3 regions of the Paracidovorax sp. genome follow, and region 3 is predicted to be linked to each of the others. Evidence: predicted binding sites of a transcription regulator. Region 3 holds the regulator's gene; each other region holds the start of a gene.
The links. The regulator LexA, encoded in region 3, represses DNA repair genes until DNA is damaged. The targets are predictions, from matches to a motif close to ACTGTATNNNNATACAGT.
Positions count from the first base shown of each region.

Region 1 (9,458 bases), on a different contig from region 3:
ACAGCTGGCGTGCGCCGACCGTCCCAGTTCCACCATGGGCGACGCGGAAATAGCGACGGTCATGGGTGAGAAATTTCTGAACACGGGGCGCGCCACGGCAGCGAATTGCGTTGTGGCCCTCCGGCGCCGGAGTTTGTGAGGCAGCGGCGGGCCCCAGCCCCCGTCAGAACAAGGTGCCCTGCCCCCGCGCCAGCGCATGGCGGAACTGCGAGGCATCCAGCACCGTGCGCTCGCGGTTCAGGCCCAGGCGGCGGCAGGCCGTGTGGAAGCGCTGGCGCAGCAGATCGGCCCAGAGGCCGGTGCCCTTCATGCGCGTGGCGTGGTCGCTCTGGTAGGCCTTGCCGGCGCTGCGGGCGGCCTCGTCCAGGCCGTGCAGGTCCTGGATGCGGGCCATCACGCGGGCGGCGCGCTGCGGGTAGTGCAGTGCCAGCCAGTCGCGCATGAGCGGGTTCAGTTCCCAGGGTAGGCGCACCACGGTATAGAAGGCCGAGGTGGCGCCGGCCTCGCGCGCGGCTTCGAGCACCTGCTCCATGTCTTCGGTGAGGAACGGGATCTGCGGCGCCACGCTCACGCCCACCGGCACGCCGGCCTCGGCCAGCGCGCGGATGGTGCGCAGCCGGCGGTGGGGCGCGGCGGCTCGCGGCTCCAGCACGCGTGCCAGGGCGCCGTCGAGCGTGGTGATGGTGACGTAGGCGGCGGCCAGCCGGTCGCGGGCCAGGGGAGCGAGCAGGTCCAGGTCGCGCTCCACGCCGCTGGACTTGGTGATGAGCGAGAACGGATGCCGCGTCTCGGCCATCACCTCGATCAGCGCGCGCGTCAGGCGCAGCTCGCGCTCCACCGGCTGGTAGCAGTCGGTGGCCGAGCCGATGTTCACGGCCGTGGGCACGTGCGAGGGCCGCGCGAGTTCGGCGCGCAGCACCTCGGCGATGTTGCGCTTGGCGATGATGCGCGTCTCGAAGTCGATCCCCGGCGACAGGTTGAGGTAGCTGTGCGTGGGTCGGGCGTAGCAATAGACGCAGCCGTGCTCGCAGCCGCGGTAGGGGTTCACCGCCTGCTCGAAGAAGATGTCGGGCGAATCGTTGCGGGTGAGCGCGCTGCGCGCCGTCTCCCAGATCACCTCGGTGGCCGGCGGCTGAGCAGGCTCGGCCGCGCCCGATTCGAGCGTGCCCCAGCCGTCGTCGAACGCGTCGCGCTCGTCGCGCATGAAACGGTGGGCCGTCTGCGCAGCGATGCCTCGGCCCTTCAGGGCCGCGACCGGAATGCGGACCTCATCGTTCATGGCTGCGTCAGATACTGTTCAAACATACAGCCATTGTAGTGAGCGCGGCTTTGCGTGCCGGCCGCTGTGATTACCCCGGCACCCGGGTGCGGAATGCGCAGCGGCGCCGGAGCCCCTGGGCTACAGTCCCGCCCTTTCACCGCACGAGGACTTCCCTCCCGCACTTCTTTCCGTTTTTTTCTCCCGCCTTGACCGAGGACTTCACCATGGCTCTTGCACGCTCGCCCTCCATCACCCTTTCGTCGCTGGACGTGGACCGTATCGAGGCCCTGATGGCCGGCATTCCGGCCAGCGCCTTCGCCGGCAAGGCCGCGCTGCAGGCCGAGCTGGACCGCGCCGAGGTGCTGGCGCCGGCCGACATGCCGCCCGACGTGGTGACGATGAATTCGACGGTGGAGTTCTCGATCCGCGAGACCGGCAAGACCTTCTGCCTGAGCCTCGTCTATCCGCGCGACATCGACGGCAGCGCGGACCGCGTCTCGATCTTCGCGCCCGTGGGCAGCGCGCTGCTGGGCCTCTCGGTGGGCGACGAACTGAGCTGGCCCGGCCCGGGCGGCCAGCCGATGACCATGCAGGTGCAGCAGATCGTCTATCAGCCCGAGCGCGCGGGCGATCTGCACCGCTGAGCGGCTGAACTGCCGAACGGCGGCATGAAAAACCGCCGTGGCAGCGCAGGGGTGCGGCGGCGGTTTCAGGGATCAGCTGTGGTTGGAACTGCGATCGGCGCTCAGCCCAGCGCCAGCCGTTCGCGCGCGGCCTGGTATTCACGGCGCAGCTTCTCGACCAGTTCGCCCGCGCCGCTGATGCGGTCGATGGCGCCGATACCCTGGCCGCAGCCCCAGATGTCCTTCCAGGCCTTTTTGGCGTCGCCGCCGAAGTTCATCTTGCTCGGGTCGGATTCGGGCAGGTGCTCCGGGTCCAGGCCCGCCGCGCGGATCGAGGGCGCCAGGTAGTTGCCATGCACGCCGGTGAAGAGGTTGCTGTAGACGATGTCGTCGGAGGTGCCATCGACGATGGCCTGCTTGTAGGCCTCCTGCGCGCGCGCCTCGTGCGTGGCGATGAAGGCCGAGCCGATGTAGGCGAAGTCGGCGCCCATGGCCTGCGCGGCCAGGATGGCGCCGCCCGAGGCGATGGAGCCCGACAGCGCCAGCGGGCCGTCGAACCACTGGCGGATCTCCTGGATCAGCGCGAACGGGCTCTTCACGCCCGCATGGCCGCCCGCGCCCGCCGCCACGGCGATCAGGCCGTCGGCGCCCTTCTCGATGGCCTTGTGCGCGAACTTGTTGTTGATGATGTCGTGCAGCACCACGCCGCCCCAGCCGTGCACGGCCTGGTTGACGTCCTCGCGCGCGCCCAGGGACGTGATGACGATCGGCACCTTGTACTTGGCGCAGACCTGCATGTCGTGCTCCAGCCGGTCGTTGCTCTTGTGCACGATCTGGTTGATGGCGAAGGGCGCGGCGGGGCTTTCGGGGTGGTCGCGGTCGTGCGCGGCCAGGGCCTCGGTGATCTCGGCCAGCCATTCGTCCAGCAGCTCGGCCGGGCGGGCGTTGAGCGCGGGCATGGAGCCGACGATGCCGGCCTTGCACTGGGCGATGACGAGCTGGGGATTGCTGATGATGAACAGCGGCGACCCGATGACGGGCAGCGAGAGCTTTTGCAGCACGGGCGGCAGGCGGGACATGGGGAGTCTCCTTTTATGAATAAAAAGCGGCTGTAGCGCTTATCCAGCCTGCGCTTACAGCTATTATTTTAATAGCAAATCATCAGGCACGGCCAACGGCACAGGCCGTGGCGCAGCCGCTGAGGGCGATGTGCTCCATCAGAACGCTTCCAGCGCCAGTGCGGTCACGCTGGCCGCGCCTTCGACGATGGCGTCGCGCTGGGCGCCGGTGCGCACCAGCAGGTGGTCGGCATAGAAGCGCGCGGTGGCGATCTTGGCGCGCAGGAAGGCTTCGTCACGGCCCTGCGGCAGCAGCGCCTGGGCCGCCAGCAGCGCCCGGCCCAGCTGCCAGCCGGCCATCAGGTTGCCGGCCAGCATCAGGTACGGCACGCTGCCCGCGAAGACGGCGTTGGGGTCGGTCTTGGCGTGGGCCACGACGAAGTCCACCACCTGCAGGAAGGCTTCGCGCGCGGCCTTCAGGCGGCGGGCCACGGCCTGGGCGTCTTCGGTGCCGCTGGCGGCCAGATCGGCCTCGGTCTTCTCGATCTGCGCGGCGATGGCTCGGGCCGAGCGGCCACCATCGCGTGCCGTCTTGCGGCCCACCAGGTCGTTGGCCTGGATGGCGGTCGTGCCTTCGTAGATGGTCAGGATCTTCGCGTCGCGGTAGTGCTGCGCGGCGCCGGTCTCTTCGATGAAGCCCATGCCGCCGTGCACCTGCACGCCCAGGCTGGTCACTTCCAGGCTCATCTCGGTGCTGTAGCCCTTGACCAGCGGCACCATGAATTCGTAGAACGCGGCGTTGGCCTGGCGCATGTCCGCATCGGCATGGTGGTGCGATGCGTCGTAGGCGGCGGCGGCCGTGGCTGCCATGGCGCGGCAGCCCTCGGTCACGGCGCGCATGGTCATGAGCATGCGGCGCACGTCGGGGTGGTGGATGATGGGCGCACTGCCGGGCAGGCTGCCGTCCACCGGGCGGCTCTGCACGCGGTCGCGGGCGTATTGCACGGCCTTCTGGTAGGCGCGCTCGGACACGGCGATGCCCTGCAGGCCCACCGCGTAGCGCGCCGCGTTCATCATGATGAACATGTATTCGAGGCCGCGGTTCTCCTCGCCCACCAGATAGCCCACCGCCCCGCCATGGTCCCCGAACTGCAGCACCGCCGTGGGCGAGGCCTTGATGCCCAGCTTGTGTTCGATGGAGACGCAATGCACGTCGTTGCGCTCGCCCAGGGAGCCGTCGGCATTCACCAGGAACTTGGGCACCACGAAGAGGCTGATGCCCTTGACGCCCTCGGGCGCGCCGGCCACGCGGGCCAGCACCAGGTGGACGATGTTGGCGGCCATGTCGTGCTCGCCGTAGGTGATGAAGATCTTGGTGCCGAAGACCTTGTAGCTGCCGTCACCCTGCGGCTCGGCCTTGGTGCGCACCAGGGCCAGATCGCTGCCGGCCTGGGGCTCGGTCAGGTTCATGGTGCCGGTCCATTCGCCCGTGACCAGCTTTTCCAGATACGTGGCCTTGAGCTCGTCGCTGCCGGCGGTCAGCAGCGCCTCGATGGCGCCGTCGGTCAAGAGCGGGCACAGCGCGAAGCTCATGTTGGCGCTGTTGAGCATCTCGCTGCAGGCCGCGCCGATGGTCTTGGGCAGGCCCTGCCCACCAAAGTCCACCGGGTGCTGCAGGCCCTGCCAGCCGCCTTCGGCGTATTGGCGGAAGGCCTCCTTGAAGCCGGGCGTGGTCGTGACGCGGCCGTCCTTGAAGCTGGACGGATTGCGGTCGCCCTCCACGTTGAGCGGCGCCACCACGCCTTCGGTGAACTTGGCGCATTCATCGAGCACCGCCTGCGCGGTGTCCAGGCCAGCTTCCTCGAAGCCGGGCAACTGGGCGACCTGGGCGATGCCGGCCAGGTGTTCGATGGCGAAAAGCATGTCCTTCACGGGGGCGACGTAGCTCATGATTCTTGTCTCCGGGCAAAAATTGTCGAAAAAAAGGCATCGCGAACGATGCCTTTGTCAGCGCTGGCTGGAAGTCAAAGAGCCTTGACGAGCTCTGGGACGGCGGTGAACAGGTCGGCCTCCAGGCCGTAGTCGGCCACGCTGAAGATCGGCGCTTCGGGGTCCTTGTTGATCGCCACGATCACCTTGGAGTCCTTCATGCCGGCCAGATGCTGGATGGCGCCCGAGATGCCTGCTGCGAGGTAGAGCTGCGGCGCCACGATCTTGCCGGTCTGGCCCACCTGCAGGTCGTTGGGGGCGTAGCCCGCATCGACGGCAGCGCGGCTCGCGCCGATGGCCGCGCCCAGCTTGTCCGCCAGGGGGGTCATGACTTCGTTGAACTTCTCGGCGCTGCCGAGGGCCCGGCCGCCCGAGACGATGATCTTGGCGGCGGTGAGTTCGGGGCGGTCGCTCTTGGTGACTTCGCGGCCGACGAAGCGGCTCTTGCCGGAATCGGCTGCGGCAGCGACCTTCTCGACAGCGGCCGAGCCCCCCGTGGCGGCAGCGGCGTCGAAGCCGGTGGTACGCACGGTGATGACCTTCACGCTATCCGCGCTCTGCACGGTGGCGATGGCGTTGCCGGCGTAGATGGGGCGCTCGAAGGTGTCCGGGCTGTCCACCTTGGTGATGTCGCTGATCTGGGCGACGTCGAGCTGCGCGGCCACGCGTGGCGCGGCGTTCTTGCCGCCGGCCGTGGCGGGAAAGAGGATGTGGCTGTAGCTGCCGGCGATGGCCAGCACCTGGGCGGCCACGTTCTCAGCCAGGCCGTCCTTGAGGCTTTCGCCGTCGGCCTGGATCACCTTGGAAACGCCGGCGATCTGTGCGGCGGCCTGCGCGGCGGCATCGGCGCCCTGGCCGGCCACGAGGACGTGGACGTCGCCGCCGCAGGCTGCGGCTGCGGTCACGGTGTTGAGCGTGGCGGGCTTGATGCTGGCGTTGTCGTGTTCAGCGATGACGAGTGCGGTCATGTTCGTGTTCTCCTGCGCTGGTTGTTCTTCAGATGACCTTGGCTTCGTTCTTGAGCTTGTCCACCAGGGTGGCCACGTCGGGCACCTTGATGCCGGCGCCGCGCTTGGGCGGCTCGGAGACCTTCAGCGTCTTCAGGCGCGGCGTGACATCGACGCCCAGGTCTTCAGGCTTGACGGTGTCGAGCGGCTTCTTCTTGGCCTTCATGATGTTGGGCAGCGTGACGTAGCGCGGCTCATTGAGGCGCAGGTCGGTGGTGATCACGGCCGGCAGCGTGAGGGCCAGGGTTTCCAGGCCGCCATCGACTTCACGGGTGACGTTGACCGCATCGCCGCTCACCTCGACCTTGGAGGCGAAGGTGGCTTGCGGCAGGCCCGCCAGGGCGGCGAGCATCTGGCCGGTCTGGTTGGAGTCGTCGTCGATGGCCTGCTTGCCCAGGATGATCAGCTGGGGCTGTTCCTTGTCCACCAGGGCCTTGAGCAGCTTGGCCACGGCCAGGGGCTGCAGCTCCTGCGTGGTTTCCACCAGGATGCCCCGGTCCGCGCCGATGGCCATGGCCGTGCGCAGGGTCTCCTGGCACTTGGCGTCGCCGCAGCTCACGGCGATGACCTCGGTCACCACGCCTTTTTCCTTCAGCCGCACGGCTTCTTCCACCGCGATTTCGTCGAAGGGGTTCATGCTCATCTTCACGTTGGCGATGTCCACACCCGTGCCGTCCGACTTCACGCGGACCTTCACGTTGTAGTCCACCACACGCTTGACCGGGACCAAAACCTTCATTGCTGCGGCTCCTTCATTCTTGCTGGTTGAATTGACGTTACGTAAACCGGATTCATTCTATGTCCGGGCTCCCGCCCGGGCCGACCAGCGCGGCCCTCCAGGGCTTGGGGACAAAAACGAACGATCGTGCTTTTTCAGGATTATAGCCCTGCATCCGCACGTTCAAGGTGTCGCGTGCGGCTCAGCCGGCGCGGGCTGCGCGGCCGGCCGGATCTGCACCACGCGCTGCGGATAGGGGATGTCGATGCCGGCCGTGCGCAGCCCGTCGAGGATGGCGATGTTGATGGCCGAGCGCAGGTTGACCGTGCCGGCGGAGGGGTCGCTCACCCAGAAGTTGAGGCTGAATTCCAGCCCGTCCGGCGCGAAGCTGACCAGGTAGGCCACGGGCACCGGGTCCTTCAGCACGCGCGGCTGGGCGGCCGCTGCTGCGCACAGGATCTGCTGCACCTGGGCCACGTCGCTGTCGTAGCCCACGGTGATGTCGGTGGTGATGTTGAACTTGCGGTCGGCGTCCGAGAGGTTTTCCACCCGCTGGGTGATGAGCGTTTCGTTGGGCACGATGGATTCGCGCCCGTTGCCCGCCCGGATGAGCGTGTAGCGGGTCTTGATGTCAGTGATGCGGCCCTCGAAACCATCGACACGCACGTTGTCGCCGATGCGCAGCGAGCGCTCCAGCAGGATGACGAAGCCGCTCACGTAGTTGGATGCGAGCTTCTGCAGCCCGAAGCCCAGGCCCACGCCCACCGCGCCGCCCAGCACCGAGAGCGCCGTCAGGTCCACCCCCACGGCCGAGAGCGCGAACAGCATGCCGATGAGCAGCAGCAACGCGCGCGTGGCGTTCACGGCGACCTTGCGCATCGACAGGTCGGCCACCGCGTTGCTGAGCACGCGCCGCTCGAAGGTGGACGACACCCAGAGCGCGGTCACCATCACTGCCGCGGCCGAGAGCACGCCCTGCAGCAGCATCAGCAGATTGGTCTGCGTCTTGCCGAAGCTGATGCCGATGCCGGCCAGCTCCTCGCGCACGATGGGCAACAGCCCGACGATCCACAGCACCGCCACGCCCCAGGCCAGCCACGAGATCATGCGTTCGAGCAGTCGCATGGCCGGCGAGCGCGGGAAAGCCGTGGCGAGCACGCGCGCGAAGAAGCGGATCAGCACCAGCGAACTCAGTACCGGCACCGCCACGCGCAGCACGAAGACCGGCTGATAGTGCTCCACGCCCGCGCGGCCCGCATAGACCAGGGCCAGCGCCAGCAGCGGAAACATCAGCCCGTCGAAGGTGCGCCGGCCGAACCAGACCGAGTCGGGCGGCTGGTTACGCCCCACGGCGCGGCTGACGCCGAAGGCCACGGCCAGGCAGGCGGCCAGCACGGCCAGTTCCAGCCAAGTGCTGGAGTGGTTGAAGTCGCGCAGCAGGCGGTCGAACAGCTCGCTCACGGCTGCGCCTTCCATGCGGGCGTGCGCTTTTCGGCGAAGGCGCGGGCGCCTTCCTGGGCGGCCTCGTCCATCATGTTCAGGGCCATGGCCTGGCCGGCCAGCTGGTAGGCGGCGTCCACGCCCAGTTCGCGCTGCTGATAGACAACGGCCTTGCCGAGGGCGATGGCGGCCCGGGGCTTTTGCAGGATGGCAGCGACGAGCGATTCGACCTCGGCATCGAGCGCCTCGGGCGCCGCCACGCGGTTGACCAGGCCCTGGGCACGGGCGGTTTCGGCATCGATGAAGTCGCCCGTCAGCAGCATCTCCATGGCCTGCTTGGCGGGCAGGTTGCGCACCAGCGGGACGCTGGGCGTGGCGCAGAACAGGCCGTAGTGGATGCCGCTGGTGGCAAAGCGCGCCGCACGGCTCGCCACCGCCAGGTCGCACTGCGCCACCAGCTGGCAGCCCGCCGCCGTGGCGATGCCCTGCACGCGCGCGATGACCGGCACCGGCAGGCGCTGGATGGCGAGCATCACGCGGCTGCACTGCGCGAAGAGCTTCTGGTAGTAGGCCTGCTCAGGCCGCTGCGCCATCGCCTTCAGGTCGTGGCCCGCGCAGAAGGCCTTGCCTTCGGCGGCCAGCACCACCACGCGAGCGCCGTCATCGCGTGCCACGTCGTCCAGCGCCTGCTGCAGCGCGGCGATCATCGGCTCGCCCAGCGCGTTGAAGCGGGCGGGGTCGGCCAGGGTCAGGGTGACGACGCCGCGGGCGTCGCGTTCGGTGCGCAGCGGGGCGCGGGTGGGGTCTTGCGGGGTGGCGGTCATGGCAGGCGGAGGGAAGGTCCCGCGTCCGCGCACGGCAGGCCGCGGGAGAAAGAGGGTTCAGAGATCGGCGAGCACGCGGATGTGCGCTTCGACGCTGCGCGCCAGCGGGTCCATCATGTAGCCGCCTTCCAGGCACGAGACGATGCGGCCCTTGCTGAAGCGCCGTGCCACGTCCTTGATGCGCTGGGTGATCCAGGTGTAGTCCTGCTCGTTGAGGCCGAGCTGGCCCATGTCGTCCTCGCGGTGGGCGTCGAAGCCGGCGGAGACGAAGATCATCTCGGGCTTGAAGGCCTCCAGGCGCGGGATCCAGAGCATCTCGACGATCTCGCGCACGTCCATGCCCTTGGTATAGGCCGCCACCGGCACGTTGAGCATGTTGGGCGCCGGGTCGGCGTCGCCGCTGAACGGGTAGAACGGGTGCTGGAAGATGCTGACCATGAGCGCGCGCGGGTCGCCCGCGAGAATGTCTTCGGTGCCGTTGCCGTGGTGCACGTCGAAGTCCACCACCGCCACGCGGTGCAGCTTGTAGCGCTCCAGC
Region 1 is NZ_JBXYZY010000001.1:273,741-283,198, reverse strand. Features, by position in the region: gene AC3A84_RS01280 (PA0069 family radical SAM protein) at 164-1,279, opposite strand; gene rnk (nucleoside diphosphate kinase regulator) at 1,486-1,905, shown strand; gene AC3A84_RS01270 (NAD(P)H-dependent flavin oxidoreductase) at 2,007-2,963, opposite strand; gene AC3A84_RS01265 (acyl-CoA dehydrogenase) at 3,102-4,892, opposite strand; gene AC3A84_RS01260 (electron transfer flavoprotein subunit alpha/FixB family protein) at 4,967-5,899, opposite strand; gene AC3A84_RS01255 (electron transfer flavoprotein subunit beta/FixA family protein) at 5,928-6,677, opposite strand; gene AC3A84_RS01250 (mechanosensitive ion channel family protein) at 6,840-8,132, opposite strand; gene AC3A84_RS01245 (enoyl-CoA hydratase) at 8,114-8,920, opposite strand; gene AC3A84_RS01240 (histone deacetylase family protein) at 8,978-9,458, opposite strand, start outside.
Region 1: the regulator LexA is predicted to act here: its motif matches at 1,293-1,310, upstream of AC3A84_RS01280 (PA0069 family radical SAM protein).

Region 2 (9,458 bases), 460 kb from region 3:
CGAAGCCGCTCCTGCCGCCGCCTGAACCGCCCGAACCCTTTCCGAGAATCACTATGAAAATAATAGCTAGCAGCGCGCATTCCACGGGCGCAGAAGGCCAGAAAGTGCTGGAACTGGCCAACGATGCCGACCCGCTCGCGCAAGACCTGGCCGGCGTCACCCGCATCGACCTGCACTTCCCCAAGTTCACCGACGGCCGCGCCTTCAGCCAGGCCCGCCTGCTGCGCGGCCGCCTGAAGTTCACCGGCGAGATCCGCGCCACCGGCGACGTGCTGGTGGACCAGGTGCTGCAGATGGCGCGCTGCGGCTTCGACGTGGCCGTGCTGCGCGAAGACCAGGACATCGCCGCCGCCGAGCGCCAGCTGCACCGCTTCCCGGCCTTCTACCAGGGCGATGCGCAGCACGCGCTGCCGCACTTCCGCCAGGCCGAGGCGGCCTGAGCCCCCTCTGCACTGCACCACACCCGACACGACCCAGCGAAAGAAGCCCCGCGCATGAACGCCCGCATCGACGAACCCCTGGCCGCCACGGCGGCCCTGAGCCAGCTCAGCAACCGCCACCTGGACGCGCTGGAAGAAGAGACCATCTTCATCCTGCGCGAGGTGGCCGCCGCCTTCGAACGCCCCGCCCTGCTGTTCTCGGGCGGCAAGGACTCGCTGGTCATGCTCAAGTGCGCCGAAAAGGCCTTCGGCGCCGGCCGCATCCCCTACCCGCTGCTCATGATCGACACCGGCCACAACTTCCCCGAAGTGACCGACTTCCGCGACTTCCGCGCCCAGGAACTGGGCGCCGAGCTCATCGTGCGCAGCGTGGAGGATTCGATGGCGCGCGGCACGGTGCGCCTGGCCCATCCGGGCGAATCGCGCAACGTCCACCAGTCGGTGACGCTGCTCGAAGCCATCGAGGAATTCCGCTTCGACGCCCTCATCGGCGGCGCCCGCCGCGACGAGGAAAAGGCCCGCGCCAAGGAACGCATCTTCAGCCACCGCGACAGCTTCGGCCAGTGGCAGCCCAAGGCCCAGCGGCCCGAACTCTGGACCCTGTTCAACACCCGCCTGGCGCCCGGCGAGCACTTCCGCGTGTTCCCCATCAGCAACTGGACCGAGCTGGACGTGTGGCAGTACATCGACCGCGAGCAGATCGCCCTGCCCTCGCTCTACTACACCCACAAGCGCCAGGTGGTCGAACGCAAAGGCCTGCTGGTGCCCGTGACCGAACTCACCCCGCCGCGCGACGGCGAAACGGTGGAAACGCGCGACGTGCGCTTCCGCACCGTGGGCGACATCACCTGCACCTGCCCCGTGGAGAGCCCCGCCGCCACCGCCGCCGACATCGTCATCGAGACGCTGGCCGCCGACGTGAGCGAACGCGGCGCCACCCGCATGGACGACAAGACCTCCGACGCCTCCATGGAAAAGCGCAAGAAGGACGGGTATTTCTGATGACGACTATGAATTCGATAGCTGACAACGCAGGCGCAGCAATCGCTGCAGGCCAGAACGACCACCAATCCGCGCTCAAGTTCATCACCTGCGGCTCGGTCGATGACGGCAAGAGCACGCTCATCGGCCGCCTGCTGGTGGACAGCCGCGCCGTGCTGCAGGACCACCTGGCCGGCGTAACGCGCGGTGGCGAAACCGATCTGGCGCTGCTGACCGATGGCCTCTCCGCCGAGCGCGAGCAGGGCATCACCATCGACGTGGCCTACCGCTACTTCGCCACCGAGACGCGCAAGTTCATCATCGGCGACACGCCGGGCCACGAGCAGTACACCCGCAACATGGTCACCGCCGCCAGCAGCGCCGATGCCGCCGTGGTGCTGGTCGATGCCACCAAGCTCGACTGGAAGAACCCGCAGCTGGCCCTGCTGCCGCAGACCCGCCGCCACTCGCTGCTGGTCAACCTGCTGCGCGTGCCCTCGCTGGTGTTCGCCGTGAACAAGCTGGACGCGGTCGAAGACCCCGCCCTCGCCTTCACGCACATCCGCGCCGCGCTGGACCGGTTCGCCCAGGCGGCCGGCATCTCCGTGCGCGCCACCGTGCCCGTGTCGGCCCTCAAGGGCTGGAACGTGGTCGATCCGCAGGCCGGCTGGTGCGGCTACGAAGGGCCCAGCCTGCTGCAGATCCTCGAATCGCTGCCCGGCACGCCGGCCGACACGGCGCTGCCGCTGGCCTTCCCGGTGCAGTGGGTCGAGAAGTTCTCCTCGTCCGCCGACACCACCCAGGGCCGGCGCGTCTTCTGGGGCCGCGTGGCCGCAGGCAGCGTGGCGCCCGGCACCGCCGTGCAGATCTTCCCGAGCGGCCAGCTGGCCACCGTGGCCCAGGTGCTGGACCATGCCCGCCGCCCCGGCGACGTGGCGGCCGGCACCAGCGCCGGCATCATCCTGGACCGCGAAGTCGATGTCTCGCGCGGCGACTGGCTGCTGGCCGCGCCCGCGGCGCCGGCCGCCGCTGCGGCCGACGACGACTTCGGCGACACGCCTGCCGCCGCATCGCCCTGGCCCGGCCAGCGCGAGCTGCGCACCACTGTCGCCTGGATGGACGACGAGCCCCTGGTCGCCGGCCGCGTCTATTGGGCGCTGCACGGTCACCGCTGGGTCAAGGCCAAGGTGCGCCGCGTGGTCCATCGGCTCGACATCAACACCCTGGCCGAGGAGGATGCGAACCAGCTCGACCCCAACGCCATCGGCCACGTCGAGCTGCTGCTGCAGGAAGCCCTGCCCGCCGCGCCCTTCAGCCAGGCCCGCGTGCTGGGCTCACTGATCCTGGTCGATACCGCCAGCCACAAGACGGCCGGCGCCGTGCTGGTGAATTGAGCCGCGTCAAGGCGCGTAGACCCTGCCGTGAAAAGACGGGCTGCGGCCCGTCTTTCGATCCCGCCTAAAATCGCGGGTTACCCCCGAATACCCAGATACCGAACATGACTCACGTCGTCTCCGAAAACTGCATCAAGTGCAAGTACACCGATTGCGTGGACGTGTGCCCCGTGGACTGCTTCCGCGAAGGCCCGAACTTCCTCGTGATCGACCCCGACGAATGCATCGACTGCGCCGTCTGCATTCCCGAATGCCCAGCCAATGCCATCTTCGCTGAAGAAGACCTGCCGGCCGACCAGATCGCCTTCATCAAGCTCAACGCCGAACTCTCGCCCCAGTTCAAGAGCATCACCAAGCGCAAGCCCGCATTGCCCGACGCCGACGAGTGGAACGGCAAGCCCGGCAAGCTTGCCGAACTGATCCGCTGAAGTGATGGATGTCTCCGCCCGAGCGGCTTCGCCGCTCCCCCCTTCTCTGGCGGCGCTTCGCTGGCCGGAAGGGGGCGATGCCAGCGCGGCGGGGCGAGCCCGTGCGCGGCGTCTGCCGGCCTGGGCCGTGGCGGAGGTCCGTGCCGCTACCCTCGCTCCTCGCAAGGGTGTCGTGAGCCGCTGCGCACGTGATTGAAGACATTCACCCGATCGAAGCCGATGCCGTCGTCATCGGCGCAGGGCCGGCCGGCCTGTTCCAGGTTTTTCAGCTCGGGCTGCAGGGCATTGCCGCCCACTTGATCGACGCCCTGCCCCACACGGGCGGCCAATGCGCCGAGCTCTATCCCGACAAGCCCATCTACGACGTTCCCGGCGTGCCGGTCTGCACCGGACGCGAGTTGGTCGCGCTGCTGGAGCAGCAGATCGCCCCCTTCCCGCTGCAGCGCCACCTGGGCCAGACCGTTGCCGAACTGTCGCTGCAGCCCGATGGCCGCGTGCGGCTGCAGACCAGCGCCGGCACCCGGCTGCTGGCACGCACCGTGTTCATCGCAGCCGGCGTGGGCGCCTTCGTGCCACGCGCCGTCAAAGCCGAGGGCATCGACGCCTTCGCCGGCACGCAGCTGCTCTATCACCCCGACACCGCCACGCTCCCAGCCCGCGCAGCCGGCCGCCATGTCGTGGTGCACGGCGGCGAAGATGGCGCCGTGCTGGCCGCCATCGCCTGCGCCCGAGCAAAGAGTGCCGAGGCTCCCGCGAGCGTCACCCTGCTGCACCGGCGCGACGTTTTCCAGGCGCCGCCCGAGGCGCTGGCCGAACTCGCCGCGCTGCGCGAGAGCGGCCGCATCCGCGTCGTGGCCGGGCAGATCACGGGCATCGAGGCGGCCGGTGGCCGCCTGCAGGCCCTGCAGCTGGCTCTGCCTGACGGTGGCATGTCGCGCCTGCCGCTCGACCTGCTGCTGGCCTACCTGGGTATTTCGCCGCGCCTGGGTCCCGTGGCCGACTGGGGCCTGGCCATGGAACGCAAGCAGCTCGTGGTGGACCCGGCCAGCTTCCGCACCAGCATCCCCGCCATCCACGCGGTGGGCGACATCAACACCTACCCCGGCAAGCGCAAGCTGCTGCTCTGCGCCTTCCACGAAGCCACCCTGGCCGCCTTCGCCGCCGCCGAAACCCTGAACGGCGGCCCAGTGGCGCTGCAATACACCACCACCAGCACCCGCTTGCACGAGCGGCTGGGTGTGGCAGCGCCCGCCGTCTGAGCGCGCCCAGGACCGCCCGGGCCCTGGCGGCCGGCGACCGGCCCGCGCAATCCCGCGCGTCCCCTTCGCCCCGTTCGCGCTCAGCCGTAGAGGCCGTGCAGGAACCACCGCCCCTCCAGGTCGCGGAACACCCACACATAGCCTGCCGCATCGCCATGGGCGACGAAATAGTCGCGGCGCGCCGGGCCTTCGCCCGACGCCTCGTCCGGGGTGCCGGACGCCTCCCACCAGGCGGCCTCGAAACGTTCCGGCCCGGCCAGCAGCCGTAGCGGCCCGTGCAGGCAGGGGCGGTGGCGCTGCACCGCCAGTGGCTCGGGCGGCTGCACCAGCCAGGCCGGCCAGAGCGCGGCACGCGGGTCGGTGGCAGCGGTGGTGGTGCCGATGCGGCCCGCCGACACAGCACCGCCGCCCTCCATGGCGTGCCAGGACTGCATGCGTTCGGGCCGGTGGTCGGCATGCAGCTGCACGGCCTGCACGCGGTGCGCTCCCAGCCGGGCGGACCAGCGTTCCTGCAGCTGATGCCACGGCTCGCCCACGGCCTCGTGCGGGCCTGGCGGCAGCAGGCTGCCGCTGGCCGCAGCCGCCGGCCCGGTCTGCAGGGCGCGCAGGGCGATGCGATCCACCGGGGCCGAGAACCGGCAGTGCGCCAGCCGCTCGGCCAGCAGCCGCCGCAGGTGTGCCATCTCCTGCGCGGGCTCGGCCGTGCGCAGATCCACGCCATCCCAGGGCGGCAGGTCCAGTCCGTCAAGGCGGCGCAGGTGGTGGTGCCATTGCAGGCGCAGGGCCAGCACGCCCTGGTGGCGCCCCTGCAGCCAGCCCTGCAAGGCCTGCAGCAGAGCGCTGGCGGACCACAGCAGGGCCGGGGCCGATTCGGCCAGAGCGGGCAGCTCGGCCTCCAGGGCGAAAACCTCGGGCAACGCCACCCACGGCGGCTGGTGCGGCGCGTCGCCCCAGGCCTGGTCCAGCGCATGCAGCAGGGGCCCGCCGAAGCGCCGCGCCACCCCGGCGCGGGGCAGCGCCCGCAAAGCGCCCCAGGTGCGGCAGCCCAGCTGCGCCAGCCCATGGGCATGAGGCCGCGCTGCGCTCAGGGTACGCAGCGGCAGATCGTGCGGCAGGCGCTGCGGCAGCGGATGGCCGGCCTGCAGCAAGCGTAGCTGGGCCAGAGCCTGCAGGGCCGTGGGGCCTTGGGCCAGCGGCAGATCGGTTGACGAGGCAACGCCAGGCGCGTCGGCGCGCAGCTGCTCCAGCAGCGCCGGCAGACCGCCCCACAGGCGTGCGGTGGTGGAAATCTCGGCCAGCACCGCCTCGTCGATCACGGCCACGCGCGGGGAAAAGCGCAGCGCCCACCAGGCACCGGCCTCGGCCGGCACGCCGGGCGCGGCGGGCTCATCCGCGCACAAGGGCAGTGCGACCCAGTGCATGCAGCAGTCCCGATGGCGAAAGAGAAGACGAGGCGGCGGGGGCCGGCTGGCGGCGGGCCTGCAACAGCCGGCCGGCGTCCTTGCGCGCCTGCTGCTGGCGGTGCGCCTGGGCTTCCAACACGGCCGGCAATGCAGGCGGGCGCAACGGCAGCATGACGGGTTCGAGCAAGGGCGGCCCGCGACGCTTGATCACCTGCACGCGGAGCTCGGCGCCAGCCCGCTGCACCCACAGCCGCAGCGGCGCGGGCGAAGCCTGGGCGCGCTGCGCCTCGGGGCGCAGGACCCACAGCCAGCGCCCCTGCTGGGCTGCGGCCAGGTGCAGGCGCCGCAGCATCTCCGGCCGCGCATGCGGCAGCCAGGCCAGAACCGCCAGCACGTCGCGGCAGCGCAGCGCCTGCTCGCTCGCCCAGCAGGCTTCTGCCGCCTGGCAGGTGCCGGGCAGCACCACGCACAACCGCTGGGCCGGCAGGCCGGCGGCCTGCAGGGCGGGCGCGAAGGGCTCATGGGGCGGAGCCACCAGCACCACGCGCCCGGGCTCGCCCTCAGCCACCGCCAGAGCCAGGCCGGGCAGAACGAGGGGCCACGCCTGCATGGCCTGCGCCGGCAGCAGCAGCTCCGCCATCGCGCCCAAAGGCCAACCACCGCCGGGCAGCTGGGCATCGAGCGATGCATGGCCCGTGGGCCGGTTGCGGTGCGGCGCTGCCGCCCCCCACGATCCGCCCTGCCAGACGCCTGGCACCTCGGGCACGCCACGGCCCGGCTGCCGCAGGGCAGCGGCGGTCACGGCATGGAGCGAGGCAGGGATGGACATGGGACGACAGCAAAATACTGTTCAAATATACAGCATTGCTACCTCCCAGACCACAGGGTTCGTCAGTGCATCTGCCCTTGGCCCTCATTCAGGGCCGTTCCGGGCACAGGGGACACCCTCAGGAATCGGGGCTTCAGGCCGTGCCCAGTCCTTGCGCACAGGCGTCGCGCCAGTCGGCTACCGCGGCATCGCACACGTCTGCGCGCTGAGCCAGTTGCGGCCAGCGGCTATAGCTGGCGTCGAGAATGCTCTGCAGCTGCCACAGCGCCTCGCGGCCCAGCAGCTCCAGCTCGGCCAGGCCCTCGGGGTCGTCTTGCAAGGAGGGCAGCATTTCGGCCTGCTGGCGCGGGTGCGAACCCGCCTCGTAGAGAGCCTTCTGCAGGGCGATCAGCCACAGGTCGATGTAGGCACAGGCCTTGCCGGACGCCAGGGCCAGCTGGTCGGCGGGCAGCCCCGCGCGAACCTTGTCCCACGAGCCAAAGGCCTCCGATAGCACCTCGATGCCGAGCGCCACCTGGCGCTGCAGCGCAATGGGGTCGGCCGCTCCTGTGGGGAGCTTTTGCAACAGAGGCAGCAGCAGCGCCGTGAGCGCCGGCGGGAACTTGCGGTGATTCAGCCGGAGAGACAGCGACAGCCGCTGGGCCGGCTCGTCACGGTATTTCTCGAAAAACGCGGCCACCACCTCCGACAGCAGCAGGATCTGGCCGGTAGGCGAGATCTGCCCGCCATCCAGCCCTCGGGGGTAGCCGGTGCCATCCATGCGCTCGTGGTGCTCCAGTACGGCGGTTTCGACTGACTTGGGATAGACGTGCAGCGCGCGGATGACGAGCATCGCCGTCACCGGATGCGCCACCAGATGTTTGCGGCCCGGGCCTGTCACCTTGTGCACCGGGTCGCGCCAGACCGGGTCCATGTGCAGTACACCGATGTCGTGCAGCAGCGCGGCGGCGGCCAGCGGCGTGCATTCCCGCTCATTCAAACCGCTTCGCAGGCCCAGGAACAGGGCCGTCAGCATCACGAGCACGCTGTGCGAGAGCAATTCGGGACGCTGCTCGCGCATCACGGTCAGCTTGAAGGCCATGGGCGGCGGCAGCGGCAGCGACCGCAACGGAGCCAGCAGCCGATCTGCGCCGCCCGCCGCCGCCGCCAGCATGCTGGCCAGCGGTTCGCTACTGCACTGAGCCCGCGCCATCCCGATCAGATCAGGCACGGTGATCGCATCTTCCACGCCCAGCTGCTCGTCAATGGAGCCGCGCAGCTTGTGATGCACCAGCCGCTCGTAGAGCCGGCTGTCCACGCGCGCACCTTTGTCCAGAAGCTTGATGCCGCTGTCGGTATAGAGGGCGTCGCGCGCCACCACCGTGCACCGCTCTGCCATGTCGGTCACAGCGCGCAGGTAGTGCTTGTCGCCGGCCTGGTCAGCGCCGGCAAGGGAGTCGGCGTTCTGGGAAAGAGCGTTCATTCAGACAGAAGGAGTAGGCTGAGAAGCGAGCACTGTTGCGAGCAATATAAGCCGCTTTCCCTCCTCCACGAAAGAGTCTGCGCCTGCCCTGCTGCGGTGCATGCGCGCCGGGCCGCCCTCCCATCCGCGCGCAGATGGCTTCAGCGCAACTCGAAGCCCTGCTCCCGAACGGCCTGAGAGTCCAGACCGATCTGCACGTTGAAACGGCCCGGCTCGGCCACGTGTTCCAGGCGGGCGTTGAAGAATTTGAGCTGCTCTTCGGTGATCGGGAAGCGCAGCACGCGCTCCTCGCCCGGCTGCAACATCAGCTTGCGAAAGCCCTTGAGCTCCTTGACCGGGCGCACCACCGATGCGGCGACGTCCTGGATATAGAGCTGCACCACGGTCTCGCCCGCGCGCCGGCCGGTGTTCTTCACCGTCACCGCGGCCTCGATCTGCCCGCCGCGCGCCATCGTCGGGCTGGAGAGCACGACATCGGAGAGCGCGAAGTCGGTGTAGCTCAGGCCGTAGCCGAAGGGATAGAGCGGGCCGGTCACTTCCTCGAAGTACTGCGAGGTGTAGTTGCCGGGCTTGCCCTCGGTGAACGGGCGGCCCAGGCGCGCATGGTTGTAGTAGGTGGGGATCTGGCCCACCGAGCGCGGGAACGAGATCGGCAGCTTGCCCGAGGGGTTGTAGTCGCCGAAGAGCACGTCGCTGATGGCGTTGCCGCCTTCGGTGCCGGCGTACCAGGTTTCCAGGATCGCATCGGCCTCCTTCTGCTCGCGCTGCAGCGCCAGCGGGCGGCCGTTCATCAGCACCAGCACCAGTGGCTTGCCGGTGGCCTTGAGGGCGGTGATCAGGTCGCGCTGGCTCTGCGGCAGATCCAGGCTGGTGCGGCTCGACGATTCGTGCGACATGCCGCGCGCCTCGCCCACGGCGGCCACGATCACGTCGGACTGCTGCGCCAGGCGCACGGCCTCCTGGATCATCTCGGCCGGCGTGCGCGGGTCCTGCGTGACCTCGGGCGCATCCCAGTTGAGGAAGTTCAGGTACTTGACGATGGCTTCGTCGCCGGTGATGTTGGCGCCCCGCGCATAGGTCACCCGCCCGCCCTGGCCGATGGCGGCGTTCAGCCCGGCGCGCAGGGTCACGGCCAGCTTGTCGTAGCCGGCGGCAGACCAGCTGCCCAGCATGTCGATCGGCGCATCGGCCAGCGGTCCGACCAGGGCAATGGAAGCCTTCCTGGAGAGCGGCAGCGTGCCATTGCGGTTTTCCAGCAGCAC
Region 2 is NZ_JBXYZY010000021.1:499,727-509,184, forward strand. Features, by position in the region: gene AC3A84_RS09140 (nitrite/sulfite reductase) at 1-25, shown strand, start outside; gene AC3A84_RS09145 (DUF934 domain-containing protein) at 54-440, shown strand; gene cysD (sulfate adenylyltransferase subunit CysD) at 495-1,442, shown strand; gene AC3A84_RS09155 (sulfate adenylyltransferase subunit 1) at 1,442-2,815, shown strand; gene fdxA (ferredoxin FdxA) at 2,920-3,243, shown strand; gene AC3A84_RS09165 (NAD(P)/FAD-dependent oxidoreductase) at 3,435-4,502, shown strand; gene AC3A84_RS09170 (DNA polymerase Y subunit UmuC family protein) at 4,583-5,923, opposite strand; gene imuA (translesion DNA synthesis-associated protein ImuA) at 5,889-6,734, opposite strand; gene AC3A84_RS09180 (HD-GYP domain-containing protein) at 6,868-8,196, opposite strand; gene bglX (beta-glucosidase BglX) at 8,337-9,458, opposite strand, start outside.
Region 2: the regulator LexA is predicted to act here: its motif matches at 6,751-6,768, upstream of imuA (translesion DNA synthesis-associated protein ImuA).

Region 3 (9,458 bases):
AGGGCATAGCCGCGCTGCAGCACCAGCCGGGGGTCCAGCAGCTGCAGCCGCAGCGCAGCGCGCTCCAGGCGGTCAGACTGGGCCTGCAGGCGCCGCTCCACCGCCGTGGGCAACCGGGCCTGCAGCGCTTGATTTTCCTGGGACATGCGCTGCAATTTCAATAGCACCGCATGCCGCAGCCGCTGCGCCTGCCGGGCGAGCTGCAGTTGCTGGCGGCCGACCAGGCCCGAGGGCCGGCCCAGCCGCTGGCCGGCCATGTCCAGCCGCTGGTGGCGCATGTCCATCTGCCGCTGCACGGCGTCCTGCAGGCGCTCGCCCATGAGGTCGAGCGCGCCCAGCCACACGGCGCGCGGCTGAGACACGAGTTCAGCCGCCGCCGTGGGCGTGGGCGCGCGCAAGTCGGCGCAGAAGTCAGCGATGGTGAAATCGGTCTCGTGCCCCACCCCGCTCACCAGCGGCACCGGACTCTGCACGATGGTGCGGGCCAGTTGCTCGTCGTTGAAGGCCCAGAGGTCTTCGATGGAGCCGCCGCCGCGCACCAGCAGGATCACGTCGATGGGCACGGGCTGCCCGCCCGCGCCGGTAAAGCCATCATCGCCCTGCAGCCCGCTTGCCTGCTCGGCATGCCGATACAGTTTCGATAGCGCAGCACAGATCGAAGCGGGTGCCTGGGCGCCCTGCACCAGGGCCGGTGCCAGCATCACCGGAATGTGCGGCACGCGCCGGCGCAGGGCCGTGACCACGTCGTGCAGCGCCGCCGCGCCGGCCGAGGTGACCAGGCCGATGCCGCGCGGCATGAGCGGCAGGGCACGCTTGCGGGCGCCGTCGAACAGCCCTTCGGCCTCCAGCCGGGCCTTGAGCCGCATGAATTGCTCGAAGAGCGCGCCCTGCCCTGCGCGCTGCATGCTCTCGACGATGAGCTGGAGATCGCCTCGCGCCTCATACACACCCAGCCGGCCGCGCACCTCGACCAGCTCGCCGTCGCGCGGGGCGAAGTCCAGCAGCCCGGCGGAGCGGCGAAACATGGCGCAACGCACCTGGCCGCTCGCGTCCTTCAGCGTGAAGTAGCAGTGCCCGCTGGCCGCGCGCGAAAAACCCGTGATCTCGCCGCGCACGGCCACCGGGTTGAATCGCGCCTCCAGCGCATCAGCAATGGCGCGGCACAGCGCGCCGACCTCCCAGATGCGCGGCGCCGCGCCTGCGTCCGGACGCTCAAACATCGGCGTGGCGCGGCCTGGCGGGCAATGGGGCCGTCGCATTAGTCCACAGAACCAGGGCAGCGGTGCCCCTATCCCCCCCCGAAGGCACGATGGCCCGCAGAGCTAGCAAATTCGGCCAAGCTATTGATTTATATGCGTTTTTCACTGCGCGTTTTTTCATCAAAGTGTCAAACCCGTGGATTGGCGCCGTCTGCCACGGTGCGGCGAGCAGGTTGCCCACAAAGTTATCCACAGATTTTGTGGGTGAGTGGAGATCGCGGCACAGACGTGGAATGCGCGGTTCCGGCTGCCGGGCGATCCGGCTGGGGGCTCGGCGGCTGGGCCATAATCGCCGGCCGGATTTCATCTGCGCGGAGAGAGAATTGCTGTCGATCATACAAGCCGCAGGCTGGCCCATCTGGCCCTTGATAGCCTGTTCCGTGCTCGCCCTGGCGCTGGTGCTGGAGCGCTTCACCGCGCTGCGCACGGCCCGGGTCGCCCCCCCGAAACTGCTGGACGAAGCCATCGCCGTATCGGCTCGGGCGCTGCCCACGCCCGACGTGGTGAACCAGCTGGCGCAGAACTCCGCACTGGGCGAGGTGCTGGCCACCGGCCTGCGCACGCTCAACAGCCAGCCGCAGAGCACCGAGGCCGATCTGCGCTCCGCCATGGAAGGCGCCGGACGCGCGGTGGCCCACCGGCTCGAAAAATACCTGAACGCGCTGGCGACGATCGCCTCGGCCGCGCCGCTGCTGGGCCTGCTGGGTACCGTCATCGGCATGATCGACATCTTCGGCTCGCAGGCCGGCGGAGGCACCGTCGGCCAGGCCATGGGCGGCGGCAACCCGGCGCAGCTGGCGCACGGCATCTCCATCGCGCTCTACAACACCGCCTTCGGCCTGATCGTGGCCATCCCCACGCTGATCTTCTGGCGCTACTTCCGCAGCCGCGTCGATGCCTACCTGCTGACGCTGGAACTGGCAGCCGAACAGTTCCTGCGCCACCTCACCCGGCTGCGCAAGTAAGCCAGCGCCCCGCCCGAGCCGCCCCCTCGCCTGCCTGCCGCACGCCATGAACTTCCGCCCCCGCACCCAGGATGCGCCCGAGATCAACCTGATCCCGTTCATCGACGTGCTGCTGGTGATCCTCATCTTCCTGATGCTGTCCACCACCTACAGCAAGTTCACCGAGCTGCAGCTGACCCTGCCGGTGGCCGACGCCGAACAGCAGCGCGACCGGCCGCGGGAAATCATCGTCTCGGTGGCCGCCGACGGCCGCTACGCCATCAACAAGACCGCTGTGGAAGGCAAGGCCGTCGAAGGCGTGGCCCGCGCACTGCAGTCGGCGGCATCGGCCACCGGCAAGGACAGCATCGTCATCATCAGCGCCGACGCCTCGTCCCCCCACCAGTCGGTAGTCACCGTGATGGAGGCTGCGCGGCGCGTCGGCCTCTCGCAGATCACCTTCGCCACCCAGTCCTCCGGCAAGGCGGCTGCACGCTAGCGCGCGGCCGCCCCACCCCGCGCAACAAACACCCGCCCATGGCCGCCATGCTGCACAAAGCCTGGTCGCGGCGCGGCCCCGTGGCCCGCTGCCTGCTGCCGCTCGCGTGGCTTTACGGCGGGCTGACGGCCGCGCGCCGCGCGCTCTACGCCGCGGGCCTACTGGGCAGCTACCGCGCCGCGGTGCCGGTCGTGGTGGTGGGCAACGTGATCGCCGGCGGCGCGGGCAAGACCCCGATCACGCAGGCCGTGGTGCGCCATCTACAGGCGAACGGGTGGCAGCCCGGCATCGTCTCGCGCGGCTACGGGCGCAGCACGCGTGACTGCCGTGCCGTGCTGCCGCACAGCACGGCCGCAGAGGTGGGCGACGAACCCGCGCTGCTGGCCCGCAGCACGGGCGTGCCGGTCTTCGTCGCCGCCAAGCGCGCCGAGGCGGCCCGGGCGCTGCTGAACGCCCACCCCGCCACCGACGTCATCGTCTGCGACGATGGCCTGCAACACCTGGCCCTGGCCCGCGACCTCGAGCTGTGCGTGTTCAATGACGAAGGCGTGGGCAACGGCTGGCTGCTGCCCGCCGGCCCGCTGCGCGAACCCTGGCCCCGGCCCGTGGACGCCGTACTGCACGCCGGCCCCTGCCCCGCAGGGACCACGGCCCCCGCCTTCGCGCTGCAGCGCGGGCTGGCGGCCGAGGCCGTGCGGGCAGACGGCAGCCGCGCGCCGCTGGCCTCGCTGCGCGGCCAGCCGCTGCATGCAGTGGCCGCCATCGCCCGGCCGCACGACTTCTTCCAGATGCTGCGCGGCCAGGGCCTGACCCTGGCCCGCACCGAGAGCCTGCCAGATCACTATGATTTCGATAGCTGGCAGCCACCGAAAGACAAGGGCCCGCTGCTGATTTGCACCGAAAAGGATGCCGTCAAGCTCTGGGCCCGCTACCCCCAGGCGCTGGCCGTGCCGCTCGCGTTGGAGCTGCCGCCCGCGTTCTTCACGCTCATGGACGCACGGCTGGCCCGGGCCCGGGCCGCGTCGCTATCATCGGCGGCATCCAGCTGACGCGGGCGGCGCCGCACGGCCCCAGCGTCCGGCCTGGCCTGCCGGCTCCTCCGCCTTGTCCCGATCCCATAACCCCTCCCGCCCTGTGCGGCTCCAAGCCATGGACTCCAAACTGCTCGAACTGCTGGTCTGCCCCGTCACCAAGGGGCCTCTTTCCTTCGACCGCGAACGCCAGGAACTGGTCTCGCGCAGCGCCCGCCTGGCCTACCCGGTGCGCGACGGCATCCCCGTGCTGCTCGAAAACGAAGCCCGCACGCTGACCGACGAGGAAATCGAAGCCGCATGAGCCAGGCCGCGCCCGAATTCACCGTGCTGATCCCGGCGCGCCTGGGCTCCAGCCGCCTGCCGGACAAGCCCCTGGCCGACATTGCCGGTCTGCCCATGGTGGTGCGCGTGGCGCAGCGCGCCGCGCAGAGCGGCGCCCGCCGCATCGTGGTCGCCGCCGATGACCAGCGCATCCTCGACGCCTGCAGCCGCCACGGCGTGCAGGCCGTGCTGACCCGCCCTGACCACGCCAGCGGCAGCGACCGGCTGGCCGAAGCGTGCGAGCTGCTGGGCCTGGCCGGCGACGACATCGTGGTCAACGTGCAGGGCGACGAGCCCCTCATCGACCCGGCCCTGATCGACGCCGTGGCCGGTCTCCTGCCCGCCCGCCCCGACGCCCGCATGGGCACCGCCGCCCACGCCATCGACACGGTGGAGGACTACCTCAACCCCAACGTGGTGAAGGTGGTGCTGGACGGCCGGGGCCTCGCGCACTACTTCAGCCGCGCGCCCATTCCCCACGCCCGCGACCATGCCGCCGGCACCGCCTGGTGGAAGACCGCCGAAGCAGTGCAGGCGGGCCATGCGCCGCTGCGCCACATTGGCCTGTATAGCTACCGCGCCGGCTTCCTGCGCGATTTCCCGCAGCTGCCACCCGCGCCCACCGAACGGCTCGAAGCGCTGGAACAGCTGCGCGCGCTCTGGCACGGCCACCGCATCGCGGTGCATGTGACCGATGCCTCGCCGGGCCCGGGAGTGGACACGCCGGCCGATCTGGAGCGGGTGCGCACGCTGCTGGGCTGAACACCGCCGCCGCGCCTGCTGCGGCGCACCTAGCAGCCCCTTGCGTCGTGCCGATGACGCGTCAGTTTGGTGCAGTTATCGCGTGCTATCCTCGCCCGCAATGATTGCACCCGGCTGGCGCACGCTCGCCTGCGGCCGGTTGCCAGCCAAATTCAACATTGAGAGGACATCCATGAAGCTGATTCTTTTGGGCGCGCCCGGCGCAGGAAAGGGCACCCAGGCCGCGTTCATCTGCAAGCAATACGGCATTCCGCAGATCTCCACCGGCGACATGCTGCGCGCTGCCGTCAAGGCCGGCACGCCGCTGGGTCTGCAAGCCAAGGCCGTCATGGATGCCGGCCAGCTGGTGAGCGACGATCTCATTATCAATCTGGTGAAGGAGCGCATCGCCCAGCCCGACTGCGCCCAAGGCTTCCTGTTTGACGGCTTCCCCCGCACCATCCCCCAGGCCGACGCGATGAAATCCGCCGGCGTGAAGCTCGATTACGTGCTGGAGATCGACGTACCCTTCGATGCCATCATCGAACGCATGAGCGGCCGCCGCTCGCACCCGGCCAGCGGCCGCACCTACCACGTCAAGTTCAACCCGCCCAAGGTCGAAGGCAAGGACGACGTGACCGGCGAAGACCTGATCCAGCGCGAAGACGACAAGGAAGAGACCGTCAAGAAGCGCCTGGAGGTGTACAGCGCCCAGACCCGTCCGCTGGTCGACTACTACTCCACCTGGGCCCAGCAAGACGCCGACAACGCTCCCAAGTACCGCGCCATCAGCGGCACGGGAACGGTCGAAGAGATCACGCAGCGCGCGCTGCAGGCGCTCTCCCACTGAAAGGCCCCGGCCTGCTTCTGCCCCTTTGTTGGGCGGAAGGTGCAAAGAAAGACGCCCCGCACTGCGGGGCGTTTTGCATGGGGCGATCACACCGATGAGCGATCAGCCCTTCGGTGCGGCCAGCAATTCCAGCAACAGAGACACTCGCAGCTTCACGGCGCCCAGGCCCTCCTCGTCGGCCGCCAGCGCATCTCCCGGGCGCGGCAGCACGCGGCCCAGACCGCAACGGGAGGTGACGCGCACCAGCACCCCTGCCGCCTGGGCGCGCACCAACGCCGCCTCCAGATCCTGGTGCAGGGTGCCATTGCCTGTGGCGGCCACGGCCAGCCCATCGACCCCGTCGGCCACCAGCAGATCCACGAGCCGGCCGCTGGCGCCGGCATGGCTCAGCACCACCTCCACCCGCGGCCAGCTATCAGCAGGCCTGGCCAGCAACGCCGACGCGCCAGCGTGGATCGCCGCGGCGTCAGGCCAGTCACGGGCCAGGCGTACCTGGCCTTCTTCCACCCAGCCCAGCGGCCCTGCGTCGCCCGAGTCGAACGCGTCCACACGATAGGGATGGACCTTGCGCACCAGCGCAGCGCCGTGCAGCACGCCGGCCGCTACCGCCACCACGCCGCGCGCGCCCGGCGTGGACGCCACGGCGACAGCGTCGAGCAGGTTCTGCGGGCCGTCGGGCGTCAGCGCCGTCGCCGGCCGCATCGCGCAGGTCAGCACGACGGGCTTGGAAGCCTCCAGCACCAGCCGCAGGAACCACGCCGTTTCCTCCAGCGTGTCGGTCCCGTGCGTGATGACGATGCCTTGGACCTGCGGGTCCGCCAGATGCGCCTGGCAGCGCTGTGCCAGGCGCATCCAGACGTTCAAATCCATGTCCTTGCTGTCCAGCTGGGCGACCTGTTCGGCGACCAGCTCGCCCCCAGCCGCGCGGGCCAGACCCGGAACAGCGCCCAGCAACTGCTGCACGCCCACTTGACCGGCTTTGTAGCCGATGTTGTCCGCTCCATCGCTGGCCGTTCCGGCAATCGTGCCGCCCGTGCCCAACACCACCATTTTTCTAGCGCCCACTTGCATCCTTCAAAAAACTGGTCAAAAATACAGTTACTGGATTAAAAAACAGTCCCGCCGGTCCTCCGGCCACCGCTTCGCACTGGAACCTTGCCATGCTCGACAGCCCCAAGCTCACCGCCCGCCAGCAGCAGATCCTGGATCTCATCCAGACCGCCATCTCGCGCACCGGCGCACCGCCCACCCGGGCAGAAATCGCTGCAGAACTGGGGTTCAAGTCCGCCAATGCGGCCGAAGAACACCTGCAGGCCCTGGCACGCAAGGGCGTGATCGAACTGGTCAGCGGCACATCGCGCGGCATCCGCCTGCGCAGCGAAACCGTGCGCTCCATCAACGCCGCACGCGGAACGCAGTTCCACCTGCCCATTCCCGGCCTATCGCAGCTCATGCTGCCGCTGATCGGCCGCGTGGCTGCAGGCTCGCCGATTCTCGCCCAGGAACACGTGGACCAGACCTACAGCGTGGAAGGCAGCCTCTTTCAGCACAAGCCCGACTACTTGCTCAAGGTGCGCGGCATGTCCATGCGGGACGTCGGCATCATGGACGGTGATCTGCTCGCAGTGCAGGCCACGCGCGAGGCCCGCAACGGGCAAATTATCGTGGCGCGACTGGGTGACGACGTCACCGTCAAACGACTGCGCCGCACCGGCAGCGGCATCGAACTGCTGCCCGAGAACCCGGATTACCCCGTCATCACCGTCCAGCCTGGCGAGCCGTTCGAAATCGAAGGCCTCGCCGTCGGTCTCATTCGCAACACCATGCTGATGTAAGGCGGCACGGCGCGCCGCAGGTGGCGGGCGTCTGGCCTTAGTGCGGGAGTGCAGCGCACAGCGCTGCGCCCCCCAGCCCTACAGGCCAACCCTGCGGCGAGTCGCCCAATGGCAATCCTGCCTGTGTTCAACCCTCCGTGCCCTCGCACGAAGCCGGCAGATCGAACGCACGGTGTGACAGACGGAGTGAATGGCCCGTCGATCATCGCAAGGCGCGCAATGCGTGCAGCAGATCGACCCCCAGCAAGGCAGTCAGTCGGCCCTCGCCCTTGTCCACCGAATGCAGATCCCGCCGGCGCAGTGCGCGGCACGAACCACGATGGAGTTTTCACATGGGAATTGCCCTGATTGCCCTCACTTCGCTGTCGCAGCCCGTCAAGGCGCTGACCCAGTTCCTGGGCGGCCCTGCCCGCCATAAGAGCCTGCCGGCGCTGCAAGCGGCCGATGCCTCGCGGCCCGCCACCTCCGCTTCCGCCACAGCCGCACCTGAAGCCACGCAGCAGCCTGCAAGCCAGCACGCTGCCGGGCCGTTCCCGGCCTGGACGGCGGCGCCAACCGCTGCCGCTGGCACCGCCGTAGCGCTCGCAACATCCACCGGCGCACTGGAGCCCTACGGCGTCCCCCGCCCTTCCAGGGGCCGGCTCGCAGGAGGAATCAAGCGGCCATCGGCCGTACCGGCGACCTCCGTCATGCCTGCCAATGCAGCGCCGGCCCACGCGCGCCGGCCTGCAGCAACGCCGTGGATGAATGTACCTGCCTCCCGGGCCCGCGCGGCTGCAGCGGCCAATGCGGACCGCTTTCACCCTGCCGGTGGCTCGGTCGCAGCAGGCGCCGCCAGCGAGGCCCGCTCCGCGGCGCCCCGCCCGCTGCTGCGGGTGCTGCGCCGGGTGCAGGTGGGCGAACCGGCCCGGCTGGTGATCTCCGGCCGCATGGCCGACGTGTGTGCAGAGCTGGACCGGCTGGTGGCATCGGAGGGCCGCCTGGCGTTGTAATCAGCCTTCGCCTACCACAGACGTGGCCGCGCAGGCGCGGCCGGCCCACACCTCGCATCAGCCGGGTGCGAGGTGTGGCGGTCCCAGACGCGAGGGCCGGTGCGCGCTGCGCCGGCATCAATACCAGCAGCAAAATCGCCATCAGCAGCAGCGCATGTCACGTGGCCACCGAGGACGCGGCTGCGCCGCCGGGCGCCTCAGGTATTGATCTGCGCCCAGAGCTTGTCCAGCCGCTTCACGCTCACCGGCTGGGGCGTGCGCAGCTCCTGCGCGAAGAAGCTCACGCGCAACTCCTCGAGCAGCCAGCGCAGCTCCTGCATGCGCGCATCGACCTGGCCCTTACGTTCGGCCACCAGGCGCCAGTAGCGCTGCTCCTGCGGGCGCAGCTCCGTCAGGCGGGAGGCGTCGCGCGCGGGGTCGGCGCGGTATTTCTCCAGTCGCAGCGTGATGGCCTTGAGGTAGCGCGGGAAGTGCGCGAGCTGCGTCCAGGGCGCGGCAGCAATGAAGCTCTTGGGCATCAGGCGCTGCAGCTGCTGCTGGGCATCCTGCGTGGCCTCGGGCGCGTTCTTGGTGTCCTTGATCTTGCGCACGGCGGCGGCGTATTCGACCAGGATGGTGCCAGCCAGGCGCGCCACCTCGTTGGCGATGAGCGTCAGGCGGCCCCGGCCTTCGTCCACGCGGCGCTTGAACTCGGCCTCGTGCGTGGGCAGCGGGTCCTGCAGGAAGGCGCGGTCCAGGGCGATGTCCAGGATCTGGCTGCGCAACTCTTCCTGCGTGCCCAGCGGCATGTAGGCCACGGCCATCTTCTGCAGGTCGGGGATGTTCTTTTCCAGGTACTTGAGCGCGTCCTTGATCTGCAGCGCGAACAGCCGACGCAGGCCGGCGCGGTGCTTGGCCGCAGCCACCTCCGGTTCGTCGAACACCTCGATGCTGACCGCATCGCCGCCGTCGATCAGGGCCGGAAAGCCGATCAGCGTCTGGCC
Region 3 is NZ_JBXYZY010000021.1:37,477-46,934, reverse strand. Features, by position in the region: gene xseA (exodeoxyribonuclease VII large subunit) at 1-1,220, opposite strand, end outside; gene AC3A84_RS07220 (MotA/TolQ/ExbB proton channel family protein) at 1,583-2,224, shown strand; gene AC3A84_RS07215 (ExbD/TolR family protein) at 2,271-2,702, shown strand; gene lpxK (tetraacyldisaccharide 4'-kinase) at 2,741-3,751, shown strand; gene AC3A84_RS07205 (Trm112 family protein) at 3,852-4,037, shown strand; gene kdsB (3-deoxy-manno-octulosonate cytidylyltransferase) at 4,034-4,819, shown strand; gene adk (adenylate kinase) at 4,992-5,648, shown strand; gene AC3A84_RS07190 (asparaginase) at 5,751-6,719, opposite strand; gene lexA (transcriptional repressor LexA) at 6,809-7,483, shown strand; gene AC3A84_RS07180 (hypothetical protein) at 7,816-8,475, shown strand; gene hrpA (ATP-dependent RNA helicase HrpA) at 8,673-9,458, opposite strand, start outside.